Regions from separate parts of the Streptococcus huangxiaojuni genome, predicted to be linked through region 1. Evidence: predicted binding sites of a transcription regulator. Region 1 holds the regulator's gene; each other region holds the start of a gene.
The links. The regulator HrcA, encoded in region 1, represses chaperone genes, less so after heat shock. The targets are predictions, from matches to a motif close to TTAGCACTCNNNNNNNNNGAGTGCTAA.

Region 1 (7,218 bases):
TTGGTTGTTTTTGCTAATGCCGTTGAAGATAATCCCTTTATGGCTGGTGCTTTTCATGGTGTCGGTGAAGCGGATGTTGTTATTAATGTCGGAGTATCAGGCCCTGGTGTGGTCAAGCGTGCCTTAGAAAAAGTGCGGGGAGAAAGTTTTGACCTATTAGCTGAGACAGTGAAAAAAACAGCTTTTAAAATTACACGTATTGGACAGCTTGTCGGTCAAATGGCTTCAGAGCGCTTAGGTGTGAAGTTTGGTATTGTTGATTTATCGCTGGCTCCTACTCCTGCGATTGGCGATTCGGTTGCACGTGTACTGGAGGAGATGGGGCTTGAAACTGTTGGTGCTCATGGCACAACAGCGGCGCTTGCATTGCTTAATGATCAGGTGAAAAAGGGCGGCGTTATGGCCTGCAATCAGGTTGGCGGTCTGTCAGGAGCATTTATCCCGGTTTCTGAAGATGAAGGGATGATTGCAGCAGTAGAAAACGGTTCTCTAAACTTGGAGAAGCTGGAGGCAATGACAGCTATTTGTTCGGTCGGTTTAGATATGATTGCGGTTCCGGCAGATACACCTCATGAGACTATCGCTGCAATGATTGCAGATGAAGCTGCAATCGGAGTCGTTAACCAAAAAACGACAGCTGTACGCGTTATTCCTAAAGGAAAAGAGGGAGACATACTGGAATTCGGCGGTCTCTTGGGGGCAGCTCCGGTTATGGGAGTCAATAAGGCTTCTGCTTCTGACTTTATTGCCCGCGGCGGTCAGATTCCGGCTCCGATTCATAGTTTTAAAAATTAAAAGATACACTTGCAGATTTTGCAAGTGTTTTCATTTCATGTTATAATGAAAAGCAGAGTTATCGGAGGAAGGGATATGAAAAAAGTAAAACTCTATATTGCCCGTCATGGGAAAACGATGTTTAACACTATCGGGCGAGCCCAAGGTTGGAGTGATACACCCCTGACTGCACAAGGGGAGCACGGTATTCGGGAGCTTGGTATCGGTTTGAAGGAAGCTGGAATAGTATTTGATGCGGCCTTTTCAAGTGATTCGGGGCGGACCATGCAAACCATGGAAATTATTTTAAAAGAATGCCAGCAGGAGAAGATTCCCTACACCCGTGATAAGCGCATTCGGGAGTGGTGTTTCGGCAGTTTAGACGGCGGTTATGACGGAGAGCTTTTCTATGGCGTACTGCCTAGGACTAAGGCCTTTGAAAATGGCCGTGATATGAAGGATGTTCCTTATCCTGAGCTGGCTGAAAGTCTTGTTGAAGTAGATACTGCTAACTGGGCAGAGCCTTGGCCTGTTCTGCGAAAAAGGATTTATGATGGATTTGAAGCGATTGCTGTAAAAATGGAGGAGCAAGGCGGCGGCAATGCTATTGTTGTCAGTCATGGTATGACCATCAATACCTTTGCCTGGCTGGTGGAACCTAATCAGCCACGGCTTTCTCTGGATAATGGTTCGGTTACTGTTGCTAATTATGAGGACGGCCGGTTTATACTTGAGACCGTTGGTGATATGTCTTACCGGCAAATAGGAAGAAAGATCTTAGAAGACGTAGAAAACGCATGAAACAAAGAAATTTACTGACTTTTACATTATTTCTGATAGTGTTAGCGGTTGCGGCTATGACTGTTTATCTCTTCAATTATCAGGAGGAGAGTAAAGACGGCCCACTGACTTCAAGTTCTTCATCATCAGTTGCTGCCAGCAAAGAACAGACAGTTGCTGCTTTACCTGATGTGTCGGCAGATGACTGGGAATTGGTTCTTGTTAATCGTGACAACATTACTGCTGAAATGAATCCGAGTTTGACTGAAGTTGATGGTGTAGCGGTTGACTCCCGTATTGCAGACAATGTTCGGGAATTTTTGGCGGCCGCTCAGGCGGTTGACAGCAGTGAACATCTTATATCGGGTTATCGCAGTGTAGCCTATCAGGAAGAACTGTTTGATAACTATGTCAGCCAAGAGCGGGCTGACGACCCCAGTTTAACCCAAAGTCAGGCTGAAGAACTAGTCAAAACCTACTCTCAGCCTGCTGGGGCCAGTGAGCATCAAACAGGTCTGGCCATTGATATGAGTACGGTAGATTATTTAAATGCCAGTGACCCTGATGTAGTAGCCCAAATAGCTGAGCTTGCGCCTGATTACGGTTTTGTTTTGCGTTTTCCTGAAGAAAAAACAAGCTTTACAGGAGTGGGCTATGAGGACTGGCACTTTCGGTATGTCGGGACCGAATCCGCTCGGTATATGACAAAAAATAATCTTTGTTTAGAAGAATATATTGCTTTGTTAAAGGAGCGTGATTAATTGAGAAGACGGCTTTCTCTCAGATACTTTCTTGCTTTTGTTTTACTTTTTATCTTGACTGTTCCACTGCCTTTGTCACTGCGGGACAATATTCCTGACAGCAGACAAAAACAGGCTGTTGCTTATACAAAAGAAGAATTTATTAAAGAAATAGCTCCTACTGTTCAGACGGCGGCTGCATCTTATGGTTTACGTCCTTCGCTTGTTCTTGGTCAGGCTGTTTTAGCTTCGGATTATGGTAGGGATTTGCTGGCAGTCAAATATCATAATTTATTTGGTATCAGAGCGCAGGCCGGTGATAATTCAGTGCTGTTAAAAGATGAATTATATATAGATAATGTTTGGCAAGAACAAAATGTGCGGTTTAAAATTTATCATTCCTGGGATGAAGCTATTTATGATTACTTGGATTTACTGAAATCCGGTGATCTTTGGGGAGATAAGCTCTACACGCAAATGGCTACCTTAAAGGGGTATAAGGGCCCGGCTCAGTCTTTGCAAGGGTCCGGCTTTAGTACAGATCCTGATTATGCTTCAAAACTCACTCAGGTTATTGAAAAAAATGATTTAACACAATACGATTGAAAAATTTAGCACTCTTTTTAAAAGAGTGCTAAATTTTTGCATTTTTTTCTTGACAGGTCTGCTAAAAAGAGTATAATAAAGACATAAGTTAGCAGTCTTACTTGAAGAGTGCTAATTTCCAAATGATTTGGAAGGGGGATTGGTTTGTGATTACTCCGCGGCAAAATGATATTTTAAATCTTATTATTGAAATGTTTACTCAAACTCATGAACCTATTGGCTCCAAAAAACTGCAGACACTTATTGATTCAAGCAGCGCGACAATTAGAAATGATATGGCCAAGCTTGAAAAATTAGGTTTGCTTGAAAAAGCTCATACTTCAAGCGGTCGTATGCCCAGCCCAGCTGGTTTTAAGTATTTTGTCGAACACTCACTCAGTTTTGACAGTGTTAATGAGCAAGATGTTTACCGGGTTGTTAAAGCATTTGATTTTGAGGCTTTCAAACTGGAAGATCTCTTACAGCGGGCCAGTCATGTTTTGTCAGAAATGACAGGGTATACTGCTGTCGTGCTTGATGTGGAACCGGCCAGACAGAAGCTGACGGGCTTTGAGATTGTCCAGCTAAGCAACCATGATGCTCTGGCAATTTTAACGCTCGATGAATCAAAGCCTGCCACAGTACAGTTTGCTATTCCCAAAAATTTTCTGAAACGCGATTTGCTAATCTTAAAGGAAATTGTGGACGAGCGCCTGCTTGACCGGTCAGTTATGGATATCCACTACAAATTAAGAACAGAGATTCCGCAGATTGTGCAAAAGTACTTTACTGTGACTGATAATGTTTTAGATCTGTTTGATTATATTTTTGCTGAGTTATTCAAAGAGTCTGTTTTTGTGAGCGGTAAAGTTAACTCACTGGAATATGCAGAGCTAAAAACGTATCAGTTTCTGGATGATCCGCAGCGTGTTGCACTTGCTTTGCGCAGCAGTATACAGGAAGATGAGATGGGCAGTGTTCAGGTTGGTGACAGTAAAGAAGCTGCTTTGGCTGATGTTACGGTTTTAACACACAAATATCTGATTCCTTATAGAGGTTTCGGTCTGTTGGCTTTAATCGGCCCGATTGACATGGATTATCGAAGAAGTGTCAGTTTGGTTAATGTGATTGGCCGTGTCTTAGTTATGAAACTGGGCGATTATTACCGCTACCTCAACAGCAATCATTACGAGGTTAATTAAGTAGAAAGAGAGAGGTTGAAATCTTGGCAGAAGATGTAAAAAATGAAGAAGTTGAAAAAGAGGCTGAAGCAGCAGATACAGTGACCGATGATTCAGTACAGGAAACTGCGGAGGAAACTCCTGAAAAGTCGGAACTGCAACTGGCCAATGAGCGGGCAGAGGATTTTGAGAATAAATACCTGCGTGCTCACGCAGAAATGCAAAATGTTCAGCGTCGGGCAAATGAGGAACGGCAAAATTTGCAGCGCTACCGCTCTCAAGATTTAGCAAAGGCTATCTTACCAAGCTTGGATAATCTTGAGCGTGCTTTGGCCGTAGAAGGGCTGACAGATGATGTTAAAAAGGGACTTGAAATGGTTCAGGAAAGCCTGCTGCAGGCTTTGAAAGAAGAAGGCGTGGAAGAAGTTGAGGTTGGCCAATTTGACCACAATTTCCATATGGCCGTTCAAACTTTGCCGGCAGATGATGAGCATCCGGCCGATACTGTTGCAGAGGTTCTGCAAAAGGGTTACAAACTGCATGAACGTTTGCTCAGGCCAGCTATGGTCATTGTTTATAACTAAGAAGTCTTCTATAAAAAAAAGCAAGGGGCAGCAGTTTGCTGTGCTGAGCTATTGTTTTTGATTTGAGGCTTTGGCTATTCGACCGCAATGTCATAAAACTATAAGTAAAAAGAAATAGAAAAATTGAAAGGAAAGAGAACCTAGAGAGTCGGTCTTTGCCGTTTTCTTGATAAGCCGGATTGCGAAAATCTGTATTTGGCTGGTTCTTGGTAATGTATTTATGTCTAAAATTATTGGTATTGACTTAGGAACAACTAACTCAGCGGTAGCAGTTCTTGAAGGAACTGAAAGTAAAATTATTGCAAATCCGGAAGGCAATCGTACGACCCCTTCAGTAGTATCTTTTAAAAACGGTGAAATCATTGTAGGAGATGCTGCTAAACGGCAGGCGGTTACAAATCCGGAAACTGTTCTTTCCATTAAATCTAAAATGGGAACCTCGGAAAAAGTTGCGGCTAATGGGAAAGAATACACACCGCAAGAAATTTCAGCTATGATTTTACAGTATCTTAAAGGTTATGCCGAAGATTATCTTGGAGAAAAGGTAGACAAAGCTGTTATTACGGTTCCTGCTTACTTTAACGATGCACAGCGTCAAGCCACAAAAGATGCCGGTAAAATTGCAGGACTTGAGGTAGAACGTATTATCAATGAACCTACTGCAGCTGCCCTTGCCTACGGCCTTGATAAGACAGATAAAGATGAAAAAGTTTTAGTCTTTGACCTAGGCGGAGGAACCTTCGACGTCTCAATTCTTGAGTTAGGAGACGGTGTTTTTGATGTGTTGGCCACTGCCGGAGATAATAAACTGGGCGGAGATGACTTCGACCAAAAAATTATTGATTTCTTGGTTGAAGAATTCAAGAAAGAAAACGGTATTGATTTAGCAGCAGACAAGATGGCTCTTCAACGTCTGAAAGATGCTGCTGAAAAAGCTAAAAAGGATTTATCAGGAGTAACACAAACGCAAATCAGCCTGCCGTTTATCACCGCTGGTGAAGCTGGCCCTCTGCATTTGGAAACAAATCTTTCGCGTGCTAAATTTGACGATTTAACAAGTGACTTGGTTGAACGGACTAAAACACCGGTTCGTCAAGCACTTTCCGATGCTGGGCTGTCATTGTCTGAAATTGACGAAGTTATCCTTGTCGGCGGATCAACACGTATCCCTGCAGTTGTTGAAGCTGTTAAAGCAGAAACAGGCAAAGAGCCTAATAAGTCTGTTAACCCTGATGAAGTTGTTGCTATGGGGGCTGCTATTCAAGGCGGTGTGATTACAGGTGATGTAAAAGATGTCGTCCTGCTTGATGTTACTCCGCTGTCACTGGGTATTGAAACAATGGGCGGTGTGTTCACAAAACTGATTGACCGCAACACAACTATTCCAACGTCTAAATCACAAGTCTTCTCTACAGCAGCAGACAATCAGCCTGCAGTGGATATTCACGTGCTTCAAGGGGAACGCCCTATGGCCGCAGATAATAAAACACTTGGCCGCTTCCAGCTGACTGATATTCCGGCTGCTCCTCGCGGTGTACCACAAATTGAAGTGACTTTTGATATTGATAAAAACGGGATTGTTTCGGTAAAAGCTAAAGATCTTGGAACACAAAAAGAACAACACATTGTCATTAAGTCTAATGATGGCTTAAGTGAAGAAGAGATTGACCGCATGATGAAGGATGCTGAAGCGAACGCTGAAGCAGATGCTAAGCGCAAAGAAGAAGTCGATCTTAAAAATGAAGTGGATCAGGCTATCTTTGCGACTGAAAAAACGATTAAGGAAACTGAAGGCAAAGGTTTTGACACTGAACGCGACGCTGCTCAGTCTGCCCTTGATGAATTAAAAGCGGCTCAAGAATCCGGAAATCTGGATGACATGAAAACTAAGCTAGAAGCGCTTAATGAAAAATCACAAGCTTTAGCAGTGAAACTTTATGAACAAGCAGCAGCGGCTCAGCAAGCTCAAGCAGAAGCAGACGGCAACCAAACAGAAGGAGCTTCAGATAATAAGAGCGGCGACGATGATGTTGTTGATGGCGAGTTCACTGAAAAATAAGGTTTTACTCAGCTAGTTTAACGTTTTTACTCAGTGGTTTTCCTTGTCAGGCTGTGAAAAGATCTCACGGCCTGTTTGAGGATTTAATAAAATGCGGGCTGTCCTTGGATTGGCATTGCTGTCGAAAAGACAGCCTGCTTTGACTGAGAGAAGTCTGAAAAATGTTAAACTACAGAATCAGTGAATTGCTTTTTACGCCATAAAATCAATCATATAAATCAGAGGTTGAGAAAAAGCAGCAACCTCTGTTTTTGAATAAAGGATATAAATATGAATAATACTGAATTTTATGAACGCTTAGGGGTATCAAAGGATGCTTCTCAGGATGAGATAAAAAAAGCTTATCGCAAGATGTCCAAGAAATATCATCCGGATATAAATAAAGAAGCTGGTGCTGAGCAAAAATACAAAGATATTCAAGAGGCATATGAAACTCTGGGAGATCCGCAAAAACGTGCTAATTACGACCAATACGGCTCTGCTGGTGCCCAAGGCGGTTTTGGCGGAGATGCCGG
Region 2 (7,218 bases), on a different contig from region 1:
TGTCAAAGAGCATGGTTATGAAGAGTATACACCGCAAGGACAGCATAAAGAGTCCTCTTGGCTGGAAACAATGCGGGCAGCTAAAGATCTCTATGCTATGGATCCGACTAAGCTGTGGAACACCTATTTAAAGTATTACCTCATGGCACCGGAAACAGTAGCACATTCTGATCATGATTATACCAGAGCCAATGAAATTATGGATCGCCGCGAAAAAGACACACGCGAAGAGTGTGAACGTATCGTTGCAGCTGGGACAGCGAAAGGGACTTGGTTTGCCTCCAATGAGCATGCACAATTTATTGTGGATCTTGCTTGCGCTCTGGCTTTTAATACCAAAGAACGCTTCTTGCTTATCGTACCGAATAATGGCGCTATTGCTAATTTTCCAGATGATGCAATGGTCGAAATCCCATGTATTGTCAGCAAAGACCAGTATGAGCCGCTCTCCATAGGCAAGATTCCTACCTTCCAAAAAGGATTGATGGAACAGCAGATTGCTTCAGAGAAGCTGGCTGTCGAAGCATGGATTGAGGGAAGCTATCAAAAGTTATGGCAATCTTTTATGATGAACAAATCAGTGCCTAGTGCAAAAATTGCCAAGGAAATCTTAGATGATATGATTGAGGCCAACAAAGAGTTTTGGCCGGAACTGCATTGAGATTGCTGTCAGGGGCTGGGGCAATAAGCCCCAGCTTTTTTCCGAGCTCTTGAGCATATGTTATCAGCTGCTAATGGCAGCTGACTGAGCTTTGAGACAAGACATATGTCCTAAGATTTTTGCGGTTTCAGCCAAATGCAGGAAAATTGATTTTTTATATCGGATTATGGTTTTGCTGTCTTGTTCAATTAAAAGGGAAAAGTAATGAAAAGAAAAAAAGAAATATTTGTTTTGGTGCAGTTCTTCTCCTATATCAGCTTTGGCTTGTGTATGGCACTACTGATTCCTTTTATGGCAGAACTAGGCTATAATTCTTATCAGAGAGGCTATGCCCTGTCAGGCTATGCAGTCCTTAATATTCTTTTGCAATTAATTTTTGGTTACTTATCTGATAAATGGGGAACAGCTAAATGGATTAATTTAATGTCTATGCTGGTTTTTGTATTGGCAGCGGTTAGACTGTTTGCAGGGAGAGAACCGTCTTTTGTTATTTTACTGGGGTTGGTTTCCATTACAGGAGGTTTTTTAAACAGTCTCTGCGGGCTTGAAGATACTTGGATTATTGGTATAAATTACTATTTTCGAAAAAGTCTGTCGACCCTGAAAGCTTTTGGTTCTATTGGCTGGGCTTTAGGCAGTATGGGAGGCGGCTTGCTTTTGCACCATTTTGGTTACCGAGGGATTGGTCTGCTTATTGCTGGTCTGGGTTCTTTGGTCTTGGTTTTAATGATTTTCCTTCCTGATATTGAAAAGTTCAATAAGAAAACAGTAGTTTCGGGCAAAGATTTGATCGGCCTTTTTCAAATAAAAGCTTATATTATTCTGCTGCTGATTCTTTTCTTTCTTTATGCGATGGTAGTAGCCAATACAAGCTTGGTAGTCGACAAAATGTTGTTTTTAGGGGCTAGCAGCATAGAAATTTCGTTAAAGTGGGGGATGGGAGCTGTTTTGGAAATTCCGATGTATCTTTTTGGCATGCACTTTATTGATAAATACGGTGCCCTTGGGATGCTAAAGGTGAGTGCGGTTATTTCATCGCTACAATTTCTGTTATTTGCTTTAGTCAATCATAGTTCCCTGATTGTCTTAATTTGTGTACTGCAAGTATTTACAACACCAATTATCCTGATTAGTTCGAAATGGCTTATTGCTGAGCTGATACCATCCTATCTTAACAGCAGCGGGCAGCTGCTGGCACTCAGTCTTTATATGGGCTTATCCTCACTGCTTATTCCCCTTCTGAGTGGTGTTTTGGGCTTGAATCTTGGCTATTCAGTGAGTCTAGCTCTATTTTCCCTATTTGGCGTGCTGGCTTTTATTTTCTGCCTTTTTTTCGAAAAGGAAGTAGGGACCTCGGGAACATAAATGCAGTTGAAGAGTTTTCTGAATTTTATTAATTTTCAAAAGTATAGGGTTAAAACTATTGACAGAAATAAAAAATAAAGGTATACTACAATCAATCATAAACAAGGAGCCAGAGATGTCCAAGTACGCTTTATCTTTGCATAAACAACTGCACCATCGCTATTACTTTAGTTTCTTTAGATAGACGTTTGTAGGGTTGTTGCCGGTACAAACGTCACTTCAGGTTTGTATCTATGAAGCTAAAGCATTTTGTTGTGACCAAGCCGATTAGATAATAGTTCTAACTGGCTCAAGAAAGAATGAAAAATTTTCATCTTACCCGCAATGAAACCGGTTAGAAGAAGGAGCTAACTGGTTTTTTTATTGTTTATGAACGGACATTCCTGTTCTGCGGTGCTGTATAAGGCTGCTGTAACAGAAAAATTAAAAAAAGAGGTACACAGTATGAAACGCTTAATGAAAACAGTATGTGGTTTAGGTCTTGCTTGTCTTTTATTAGCGGCTTGCTCTCAAAAGTCTGATAGCAGTAAAACGGCTGCAAGCGATGCTAAACATATTGGGATTTTGCAGTATGTTGAACACGAATCTTTGACTGCTGCCCGTAAAGGCTTTATTGATGAGCTGGAGCAAGAAGGCTATGTGGATGGCGATAATATCGTTATCGATTACGAAAACGCTCAGGGAGATCAGGCTAATTTGCAAACTATTTCTGAGAGTCTGGTTCAGGATAATGATCTTGTTCTGGGGATTGCTACTCCAGCTGCTCAGGCCTTAGCAACAGCCTCTTCTGATGTGCCTATTTTATTTACAGCCGTTACCGATCCGGTATCAGCTAAGCTGGTAGACTCTATGGAGAAGCCGGGCAGTAACGTAACCGGGACAAGTGATCTTTCACCTATCGACAAGCAGGTTGAATTGCTGCAGGAAGTTCTGCCTGATGTCAAAAAAGTTGGTATTATGTATACAACAAACGAACGGAATTCAGAGGTTCAGGTTGAAGATGCAAAAAAAGCTTTTAAAGCTGCCGGTATTGAAACGGTGGTCAAGGGTATCTCATCCACCAATGATGTTCAGGATACAGCTAAAAGTTTGATGAATCAAACAGAAGTACTATTTATCCCGACAGATAATACAATTGTCAGCTCAATATCTCTGATTACCGATTTGTCTAAAGAGATGAAAGTTCCAGTTGTCGGTGGTTCAGCTGATGTTGTAGAAAGCGGTGTGCTCTTCTCTTATGGAGCTGACTACGAAGCGCTTGGCCGTCAGACAGCACAGCTAGCGGTGAAAATTTTAGAAGGCGAAGAGCCAGATAAGATTGCTGCCGAGTATCCAGATACCCTTCAAGTTGTTGTTAATGATGAGATGGCTGAAACGCTGGGGATTGATATCAGTGCCATCAAGGAATAAGAAAACAGATTGAGATTAAGTTATTTTCAAGAGAGGAAATCATGGCAGATATAGTATTATCAAGTATTTCACAGGGCCTGTTATGGTCGGTCATGGCTATCGGGGTTTTCTTAACCTTTCGAATTTTAGATATTGCTGATCTTTCAGCTGAGGGAAGTTTCCCGATGGGTGCTGCTGTTTGTGCCTTACTGATTGTCAAGGGTTTGCACCCTTTTTGGGCGACTGTTGCCGGCATGCTTGGCGGTATGCTGGCCGGTGCTGTTTCAGGTTTTATGCACACAAAGATGAAAATTCCGGCTCTGCTGACAGGGATTATCACGCTGACAGGTCTTTACTCGGTCAATTTGCTGATTTTGGGGCGCTCTAATCTTTCGCTTTCCGGTCAAATTACTTTGGTTAGTATTGTTCAGGACTGGGGCCTGGAAAAAACAACGGCAGTTCTGCTTATTGGGGGAGCGTTTGTGGGAGCGGTCATCCTGAGTTTGGTGATACTGCTCAACACACAAATCGGTTTGGCTTTGCGGGCTACCGGCGATAATCTGGCCATGGGGGAAGCAAACGGCATCAAAGTTGACCGTATGAAAATTCTTGGTTATATGCTGAGCAATGGCTTGATAGCCCTTTCTGGTGCTCTTTTAGCTCAGAACAATGGTTATGCTGATTTGAATATGGGTGTTGGGACGATTGTCATAGGTCTGGCTTCTATCATTCTGGCAGAGGTTGTTATTAAATACCTTCCGCTGGGTCAGCGTTTGCTGTCGATTGTCCTGGGAGCTGTGCTTTACCGCTTGATAATTGTTATTATTTTAGCTATGAATGTTGACGCTCAGATGATTAAATTGGTTTCAGCTCTTCTTTTAGCCCTGATTCTCTATGTCCCTGAAATTCGCAGCAAACTGAAAATTAAGCCAGCCGGTACATTGAAAGCAGAGGGAGAGAAGCGATGAGTTTACTGACATTAACCAATATTCATAAAACTTTTGAAAAGGGAACTGTAAATGAAAATCATGTACTGCGCGGACTGGACTTGAACATTAACCAGGGGGATTTTATCTCTGTTATCGGCGGCAACGGTGCCGGGAAATCTACGCTGCTCAACAGCATAGCCGGTGTTGTTGATATTGATCAGGGGGATATCCTGCTGGAAGGAGAGTCGCTTCGCAAAGAGCCTGTCGCAAAACGGGCCAAAAAAATCAGCCGTGTTTTTCAGGACCCGCGCATGGGGACAGCGACTAACCTGACAATTGAGGAAAATATGGCGATTGCCTATTTCCGCGGTGAAAAGCGCAGTCTCTTCAAAAAAGCTGTGACAGATAAGGACAGAGCGGTTTTTAAAACAGCCTTGTCTGAACTAGGTCTGGGGCTGGAAGACAGACTGAAAACAGATGCAGCTTTTTTATCCGGCGGACAGCGTCAGGCTCTGACTTTGGCTATGGCAACGCTCCTTCGGCCTAAGCTTCTGCTGCTTGATGAACATACGGCAGCGCTTGATCCTAAAACCAGTGACATGGTTATGGCACTTACTAAAAAAATCGTGGAAGAACAGCGGCTGACTACATTGATGATAACGCACAATATGGAGCATGCCATTGCTTACGGCAATCGCTTGGTGATGCTCTATCACGGCAAAATAGTAGTGGATGTCCGCGGCAAGGAGAAAACCTCTCTGACCGTTGCCCAGCTCATGGATCTTTTCCACAAGAACAGCGGGGAAGTACTGGCCGATGATGCTTTAGTTCTCGGATAAAAAAGTATCTGTCTTGAGTTCATCTGTCAGACAGCTGGTCCAGAAAATACAGCTCTCTTCCAATAAAATTTCCGCTGGTTTGTCTAAACCAGCTGTCTGCGGTCTTTGGGCCGCTTTTTTATTTAAAGAGCTGGATAAAAAAACTTTGACTGGTATTTTTCACCGTTGCATCAGCGAAGTCAGACTTTTATTTCCATATTCTTGTGGGATTTTATAAAAAAATGAGTTTTCTTCTTGACTATTTTTGACCAAGTGATACAATAGATTCTGTAAGTTAGCACTCAATGATTAAGAGTGCTAAAAAAAGAAAGTACTATTTTGGAGGTAAAAGGATGTTAAAACCATTAGGTGACCGCGTAGTCTTGAAAGTAGAAGAAGCAAAAGAACAGACTGTCGGCGGTTTTGTTCTTGCTGGCGGCAGCAAGGAAAAGACACAATTAGCAACTGTTCAGGCCGTTGGTGCAGGGACTCGTGCTTTAAATGGTGATTTGATTGAGCTGAGCGTTAAGGTTGGCGATACTGTTGTCTTTGAAGAATTTGCAGGTGTGGAAGTCAAAGATGCAGGTGAAAGCTACCTGCTGGTTCACGAGTCAGATATTCTGGCCGTTGTTCAATAAAAAAGTGATATCAGTCTGTAGGCTGTTGAGCCTGTATTATTAAGAACTTTGAATGACTGTAATATTAATGAGATTTTAGAGTGAGGTAAATAGAGAATGGCAAAAGAAATTAAATTTTCATCAGATGCAAGAAGCAGCATGGTACGCGGTGTCGATACCCTGGCTGATACGGTAAAAGTCACCTTGGGACCTAAAGGACGCAATGTTGTTCTTGAAAAATCTTTTGGCTCGCCTTTGATTACAAACGATGGGGTGACCATTGCTAAAGAAATTGAACTGGAAGATCATTTTGAAAATATGGGAGCTAAACTGGTATCAGAAGTTGCTTCTAAAACTAATGATATTGCAGGTGACGGAACGACAACAGCGACCGTTTTGACCCAGGCAATTGTGCGCGAAGGCTTAAAAAATGTCACTGCAGGTGCTAATCCAATCGGTATCCGCCGCGGAATTGAAACAGCTGTGACAACTGCAGTAGAAGAGTTAAAAGCGATTTCTCAGCCTGTTTCCGGTAAAGAAGCTATCGCACAGGTTGCTGCTGTTTCATCACGTTCTGAAAAAGTTGGGGACTATATTTCTGAGGCGATGGAGAAAGTCGGCAATGACGGTGTTATTACGATTGAAGAATCACGCGGGATGGAAACTGAACTGGATGTCGTTGAAGGGATGCAGTTTGACCGCGGCTATCTTTCTCAATATATGGTAACGGACAACGAAAAAATGGTTGCCGATTTGGAAAATCCTTATATCTTGATTACCGATAAGAAAATTACTAATATTCAGGATGTTCTGCCTTTGCTTGAGGAAATCCTTAAAACCAGCCGTCCGCTGCTGATTATTGCTGACGATGTGGAAGGTGAAGCTCTGCCGACCCTTGTTCTCAATAAAATCCGCGGAACATTCAACGTGGTTGCCGTTAAGGCACCTGGTTTCGGTGACCGCCGCAAGGATATGTTAGAAGATATTGCTGTTTTGACAGGCGGTACAGTGATTACTGAAGACTTAGGTCTTGATCTGAAAGATGCTACAATGGCCGTACTTGGCCAAGCCAATAAGGTTACTGTCGACAAAGACTCCACTGTTATTGTTGAAGGTGCTGGCGACAGTGCCGCTATTGCCAACCGTGTCAGCATCATCAGATCACAAATTGAGACAACAACGTCTGATTTTGATCGTGAAAAGCTGCAGGAACGTTTGGCAAAATTATCCGGTGGTGTTGCAGTCATTAAAGTTGGTGCAGCGACAGAAACTGAACTGAAAGAAATGAAACTGCGCATTGAAGATGCCTTGAATGCGACACGCGCAGCAGTTGAAGAAGGTATCGTGGCAGGCGGCGGAACAGCTTTTGTCAATGTGATGAGCAAAGTCGCTGCTCTGGATTTGGATGGTGATGAAGCAACCGGCCGTAACATTGTGCT
Region 3 (7,218 bases), on a different contig from region 1:
AAAAGACGTCCTGATTTTGGAAAAAACAAAATAACACCAAGAAACAAAGCCCGTTTAAAGAGCAAAGCAAAAATAGTAGCCTGACCGCCGAGTCACTAAAGACTTAAGGGAGGGCTGTCTTTTTTGCACAGCTCTTAGGGCGTGTTTAATTTCACCAAGAAACAAAGCTCGTTTAAAGAGCAAAGCAAAAATAGTAGCCTGACCGCCGAGTCACTAAAGACTTAAGGGGAGGGCTGTCTTTTTTGCACAGCTCTTAGGGCGTGTTTAATTTCACCAAGAAACAAAGCTCGTTTAAAGAGCAAAAGGAAAATAGTCTGTGATTTCGTCTGTGCCCCCTGTCAGGACGGCTAGAAGGGGGCAACAAAGATTTTGCTTCCCAATCGCTTCTAACCTATTTCTGCATACAAGATGTCTGCGGCTGTTTGATGTTCAAACTGCTTATCTTTAGATTACTGTCAGCATTAGCTAATTTAAGAAAAAATCCCGCTCTGGATTGAGAATGTTCCCAATCCAGAGCGGGATTTTCTGTTTGTCAGAATGAATGCTTTTTATTCAGCAGAGACAGTTTCACTTGGTGTTTCCACTTTTTTGGCAGATTTAATCACGATTTTGCCATTGCCGGACATGACTGCCTTAAGATTTTTTTCGGTTGGATTTTCCAGGTAATAATCTGTAATCGCATCTTCGATGTTTTCCTGAATTGTGCGGCGAAGCGGACGAGCACCCATTTTTGGATCATAGCCCAAATCAACCAGCTTTTCTTTTACCTTATCGGTGACATCAAGATGAATCCCGCTGTGGCTGAGCCGAGCATTAACATCATCGAGCATCAAATCAACGATGTGCAGCAAGTTGTCCTTATCAAGCGCTCTAAATTCAATGATACCATCGAAACGGTTCATAAATTCCGGGCTGAAGAAATTGCTGAGCTCTCCCAAAACAGAATTAGTCCGTCCTTCTCGGGCTGCTCCGAAACCAACATTGGCTTCAGTGCGGCCGGTACCTGCATTTGAAGTCATGATAATGATAGTATCTTTAAAGCTGACTGTCCGGCCTTGTCCGTCTGTTAAGCGTCCGTCGTCAAGGACTTGCAGGAATGTATGCAGTACATCCGGATGAGCTTTTTCAACTTCATCAAGCAGAATCAGTGAATAAGGGTTTCGGCGGACCTGTTCTGTCAGCTGTCCGGCTTCTTCATAGCCGACATAACCTGGAGGGGCTCCGACCAGTTTAGCAACAGAATGCTTTTCCATATATTCCGACATATCAAAACGAATCATGCTGTCTGCCGATCCAAACAGTTCTATTGCCAGCTGTTTGGAGAGCTCTGTCTTACCGACACCGGTAGGACCGACAAAGAGGAAAGAACCGATAGGGCGGTTAGGTGTTCCTAGACCGACCCGGTTTCGGCGGATAGCCTTGGCAATTCGCTCAACAGCATCATCCTGACCGATAACATGGGCTTTTAAATCATCAGCAAGACTGATAAGCTGTGACTGTTCTTTTTCTTTTAAATCCCCGACCGGAATATTCGTTTTTTGCTCAACGATGGCTTCAATCGTCTTTTCAGTGATAACAGGGACATCCTGCTCATCAACCTTTTGTTTTTGCATTTCCTTATATTTGGCAATCTGATCGCGGAAATAAGCAGCCCGTTCATAGTCTTCATCACGTGTAGCCTGTGCTTTCAGGTTTTCTGCTTCAGTCAGGCGCTGATCGATTTCTTTAGGATCAACAAAATTCAAGGTTAAGTTCATCTTAGAACCGGATTCATCAAGCAGGTCGATGGCCTTATCTGGTAAGAAGCGGTCTTGGATGTAACGGTTTGAAAGAAGAGCAGCAGCTTCAATAGCATCATCGCTGTACTTAACATGGTGATAGTCTTCGTATTTCTTTTGGATACCTTTAAGAATAGTAATGGTTTCAGCAACAGAAGGCTCGTCTACCTTAACCGGCTGCATCCGGCGTTCCAGAGCAGCATCTTTTTCAATAATGCGGTATTCCTTAAGTGTGGTGGCTCCGACTAACTGCAGCTCTCCTCGAGCCAAAGCCGGTTTGAGAATATTTCCAGCATCCATATTGCCGTCACCTGCAGAGCCGGCACCGACAATTTCATGAATTTCATCAATGAAGAGGATAACATCCTGACGCTTGCGAATCTCTTCCATAAGTTTTTGCATGCGTTCTTCAAATTGGCCGCGAATACCTGTTCCTTGAACAAGGCTGACCACATCCAGGCGGATAACCTGCTTGTTTTTCAGTTTTTGCGGAACATTGCCGTCAACAATCTTTTGAGCCAGACCTTCAACAACAGCTGTTTTACCGACCCCGGGCTCACCGATAAGCACAGGATTGTTTTTAGTGCGGCGATTGAGGATTTCAATGAGCCGGACAATTTCTTCATCGCGTCCGATTACAGGGTCAATATCACCTCGGCGAGCAATTTCAGTGACATTGATACCATATTCTTCTAACAGGCCGTTTGGCTGCTGAACTTGCGGACCATTCGGCCGTCCGTTATTGCCGCCTCCGCCTCGGCCGCCCCCAGCCTGTGTAGGAGGCGTGTTGGGGAGCTGCCCGTTGAAGGCTCGGAAATTGTTTAAATCGCCAAAGAAATCATCAAAGAACGGATTGCCTGGATTGCTTTGATCCTGAGGCTGTTTGTTGAGACCACCTAAAATCGTATTGTTAGGGTCAGTTTTCATGATTTGGTAGCAGTTCTGACACAGATCAACTTGTCTTTGCTTACCATTAACATTTGTATATAAGTGAATGGTTGCTTCATTTAGATTACAATTTTGACAGAGCATAAAATAACCTCCCTTGTCATTTTCAATTCGTTTAACCTTGTTTAGTCAAAGATGGTCAAACTTTATATTCATATTATAACACCCCATAAAAAGAATTCAAGTAAAAAGTTTAAAAAATTTAGCACTTTATCCATGAGAGTGATAAAAAATTTTTTCTCAAAAAAACTTGCCAAAAAATGTATAATAATGTAAAATTAATTGTATAAAAATACAGGAGAAAAGCAATGAATGCACCCCTATCTTTTTTAAAAGAGGTTGATTTCAGTAAAGAAGAACTCTTGGAGCTGATTGATTTGAGCCTTCATTTTAAACAGCTAAAAAAAGAGAAAACCCCTCACCATTATTTAGAAGGCCTCAATATTGCTCTTATCTTTGAGAAAACCAGCACACGGACACGGTCGGCCTTTACTGTCGCCGGACAGGATTTAGGTATGCATGTTACTTATCTTGGTTCGGATGAAATCCAGCTTGGCCGCAAGGAGTCTGTTGCTGATACGGCTAAAGTTTTGGGTTCAATGTTTGATGGCATTGAGTACCGTGGTTTTAAACAGGAAGATGCGGAAACTTTGGCTCGCTATGCCGGAGTGCCTGTTTGGAACGGTCTGACTGATACATGGCATCCGACCCAGATGATTGCTGATTTTATGACTTTAAAAGAAGTCTTTGGTTCTTTAGAGGGTCTGCATATCGCTTATGTAGGTGATGGCCGCAACAATGTGGCACACTCGCTTTTGGTTACAGCAGCTATTTTAGGAGTTAATATTACGATTATTGCCCCCGCTTCACTGCAGCCGGAAAAGGAAATTGTTGCGCTTGCTGAGCAGCATAATAACGGGGCTCTTATCAAGATTACAGATGAGCTTGAAGCTGTTGAGGGAGCCGACATGCTCTATACAGATGTTTGGGTATCTATGGGAGAAGAGATTGATTTCAAGGAGCGGATTGACTTGCTGCTGCCCTATCAGATCAATGCAGAACTTCTTGCAAAAACAGGTAAAACTAATACTGTTGTGATGCACTGTCTGCCAGCTTTTCACGACCGTAAAACAGAGATTGGCTTGAGTCTCTATGAAAAATACGGCCTTGCTGAGTTGGAAATTACAGACGACATTTTCCAAAAGCACAGTCCCATTATTTTTCAGGAGGCAGAGAATCGTCTGCACTCAATCAAAGCTATAATGTACTATTCCTTAAAAGAAGGATAAAAGAGAGCATCTTTTCCTGTGAGTTTAGGCTTATTTATGTTAAAATAATAAAGGATAATAAACTTATAGGAGAATAGTCATGGAATCACACTTAGTGAGAATTATCAATCGTCTTGATTTAATGGCGACTGATGGTGCCAATCTTAAACGTAATTTTGAACGCGATGGTGTTGTTGTCGCAGAAGTCTCTTTCAGTAATGAGCCAGAGGCTGGTCCGGTTTTTACCTTACGTGATGTTGAAGCGCATGAGACCTACTCATTTGATAGTATTGATCTTATTGCAATGGAAATTTATGACTTATTGTATTAAACCATAAACAAGGGTCGGAACATTTGTTCCGGCCCTTTTCATTGGGATTTTAGACCATGTTCAATTAGCAAGATACAAAGGCCGTATAAAAATCTGTATGAAAATAGGGGATGGCAAGTGATGCTGGCATCACGCTGACAGCCATCTTTTTCACTAAGATTTTAGGCCGTGTTCAATTCATCAAGATACAAAGCCCGTTAAAAGAGCAAAGCAAAAATGACGGTAAGTCCGAAATCTTTGATTTCGCAGACGCCCCTCTGCCAGGACGGCTAGAAGGGTGCGGTCGGCCGCAGGACGACAAAGCCTTCAGACGGCTACGGCTGACGGTAAGTCCGAAATCTTTGATTTCGCAGACGCCCCCTGCCAGAACGGCTAGAGGGGTGCGGTCAGCTCTTAAGGTACCAGTCTGGGTAGGTTTTCCTGTTTGAAAAAGTCTGTCAGTATAAGGCGCTGCTTGCTTATTTCTCTGAGAAAATACTTTTTGAAAACTAGACAGTTCTTATTCCGTCATTATTTGGTGGATTGTATGTTTATTCAATTAATGGTATAATAAAACAAAATGACAGTATAGAGGAGAAGATAATGGATTTTTCGTTTTTGCCGACCTACTGGGCTTATTTTAATTATGGTGTTTTAGTGACCATTATGATTTCAGCCTGTGTGGTATTTTTTGGGACAATTATCGGTATCTTAGTTTCCCTGCTCAAACGCACTAATATAAAGGTATTTGACTGGCTAGCCAGTTTCTATGTTTGGGTTTTTCGCGGTACGCCAATGGTTGTGCAGATTATGATTGCTTTTGCCTGGATGCATTTCAGCCATGTACCGACAATCGGCTTTGGTGTGCTGGATTTGGATTTCTCCCGTCTGCTTCCGGGGATTATTATCCTGTCTCTTAACAGCGGAGCTTATATTTCTGAAATCGTACGGGCAGGGATTGAGGCTGTGCCTAAAGGTCAGCTTGAAGCCGCATATTCGCTGGGTATTCGTCCGGTGAATGCTATGCGTTATGTTATTTTGCCGCAGGCTTTTAAAAATATCCTTCCGGCTTTGGGGAATGAGTTTATTACAATTATTAAAGACAGCTCGCTTTTACAGACTATCGGCGTTATGGAATTGTGGAACGGCGCTCAGTCGGTTGTGACGGCGACCTATTTGCCAGTCAGCCCGCTTTTGTTCGCTGCTTTTTACTATTTAATGGTGACAACAGTCATGTCGGCTCTGGTTAAAAGACTGGAGAACCGGATGGGACAAGGGAGGTAAGGACTGATGGCAGAAACACTGATTTCAATTAAGAATCTTCATAAATATTTTGGAAAAAACGAAGTGCTGAAAGGGATTGATCTGGATATCAAACAGGGGGAAGTCGTTGTGATTATCGGACCTTCCGGATCGGGGAAATCCACCTTTTTGCGCACCATGAATCTTCTTGAGCTGCCGACTAAAGGCACAATCAGTTTTGAAGGTGTGGATATTACGGATAAGAGCAATGATATCTTTAAGATGCGGGAAAAGATGGGTATGGTTTTTCAGCAGTTCAATCTTTTTCCAAATATGACAGTGCTTGAAAATATTACCTTATCTCCCATTAAAACTAAAGGGTTGGCCGGTGATAAGGCAAAGGAAAAGGCTTTTGAACTGCTGGCAAGAGTTGGTTTGCAGGATAAGGCGGAGGCCTACCCGGCCAGTTTGTCCGGCGGCCAGCAGCAGCGGATTGCTATAGCACGGAGTTTAGCGATGGATCCTGATGTCCTGCTTTTTGATGAGCCCACATCAGCTCTTGATCCGGAAATGGTAGGAGAGGTTCTGTCTGTTATGCAGGATTTAGCAAAATCGGGTATGACAATGGCTATTGTAACCCACGAGATGGGCTTTGCCAGAGAAGTTGCGGATCGTGTTCTCTTTATGGATGAGGGGATCATTGTTGAAGAAGGGAAACCGGAAGCGATTTTTGAAGCAGCTCAGGAAGAGAGGACACGGGACTTTTTAAGCAAAGTTTTATGACGACTAATAAAAAACGCTTGATATTTCTGGCGTTTTTTGAGTTTTAAACTGCAGAAGGGGGGATGAGTCAATTGATTTTGAAAAATGGCACTGTCAGAGTTCCTTATCAAATTATTAGTATTGATCTGCCTGAAGAAAGTGTCAGATATCTGTCTAACTTAGGGGTAAAGGTAGGGGGTCGACTGGAGCTGGTTTCTAAAACGAAAACAAGTGCGATAGTGATGTTAAAGTCCAGCCGCCTTGCTTTTGATGCTTCTATTTTAAGTAAAATTAATGTAGCTGAAATAGAGAATAAGCAGTTAAAGATTCCCTTATCGCAGCTAAAGGCAGGGGAATCTGCTTACATAGCTGATATTCATACAGTTGGTGAAGCTAAACGCCGGTTAATGGATATGGGGCTGACCCGCCATACAAAAGTCTATTTAAGAAAGCGGGCTCCGCTTGGCGATCCGCTTGAACTTAATCTGCGAGGCTATGAACTGACACTGAGAAAATCAGAAGCACAGATGATCAGTGTGGTTAAATTAAATGATAAGGAGACAAGATGACTGAAGTTGCGTTAATTGGCAATCCCAACAGCGGTAAAACCAGCTTGTTTAATCTGCTGACAGGGACAAATCAGCATGTGGGAAACTGGCCGGGAGTCACTGTCGAGCGCAAGAGCGGCAGGGCAAAAGGGAATAAAGAGATAAGTGTGCAGGATTTACCCGGTATTTATTCCATGTCACCTTACAGTCCTGAGGAAAAGGTAGCCAGAGATTATTTGCTGAGCCATCAGGCTGACAGCATTTTAAATGTTGTGGATGCGACAAATCTGGAGAGAAATCTTTACCTGACCACTCAGTTGATTGAAACGGGGATTCCAGTCACCATTGCTCTTAATATGAGC

Region 2: groES (co-chaperone GroES) is a predicted target of HrcA. The motif match lies at 5,458-5,484, and genes of this name have one in related genera.
Region 3: AB3329_RS03760 (ATP-dependent Clp protease ATP-binding subunit) is a predicted target of HrcA. The motif match lies at 2,929-2,955, and genes of this name have one in related genera.

What each region holds. Positions count from the first base shown of each region.
Region 1 is NZ_JBFQEG010000017.1:38,002-45,219, reverse strand. It holds gene AB3329_RS08990 (PFL family protein) at 1-795, shown strand, start outside; gene AB3329_RS08985 (histidine phosphatase family protein) at 871-1,575, shown strand; partial or broken gene AB3329_RS08980 (M15 family metallopeptidase) at 1,731-2,315, shown strand; gene AB3329_RS08975 (glycoside hydrolase family 73 protein) at 2,316-2,900, shown strand; gene hrcA (heat-inducible transcriptional repressor HrcA) at 3,047-4,081, shown strand; gene grpE (nucleotide exchange factor GrpE) at 4,105-4,644, shown strand; gene dnaK (molecular chaperone DnaK) at 4,865-6,703, shown strand; gene dnaJ (molecular chaperone DnaJ) at 6,974-7,218, shown strand, end outside.
Region 2 is NZ_JBFQEG010000030.1:4,346-11,563, reverse strand. It holds gene AB3329_RS10750 (6-phospho-alpha-glucosidase) at 1-661, shown strand, start outside; gene AB3329_RS10745 (MFS transporter) at 866-2,026, shown strand; gene AB3329_RS10740 (ABC transporter substrate-binding protein) at 2,471-3,436, shown strand; gene AB3329_RS10735 (ABC transporter permease) at 3,478-4,383, shown strand; gene AB3329_RS10730 (ABC transporter ATP-binding protein) at 4,380-5,183, shown strand; gene groES (co-chaperone GroES) at 5,516-5,800, shown strand; gene groL (chaperonin GroEL) at 5,897-7,218, shown strand, end outside.
Region 3 is NZ_JBFQEG010000004.1:32,284-39,501, forward strand. It holds gene AB3329_RS03755 (DUF2079 domain-containing protein) at 1-34, shown strand, start outside; gene AB3329_RS03760 (ATP-dependent Clp protease ATP-binding subunit) at 549-2,810, opposite strand; gene argF (ornithine carbamoyltransferase) at 3,035-4,015, shown strand; gene AB3329_RS03770 (YkuJ family protein) at 4,095-4,325, shown strand; gene AB3329_RS03775 (amino acid ABC transporter permease) at 4,908-5,588, shown strand; gene AB3329_RS03780 (amino acid ABC transporter ATP-binding protein) at 5,595-6,329, shown strand; gene AB3329_RS03785 (FeoA family protein) at 6,401-6,877, shown strand; gene feoB (ferrous iron transport protein B) at 6,874-7,218, shown strand, end outside.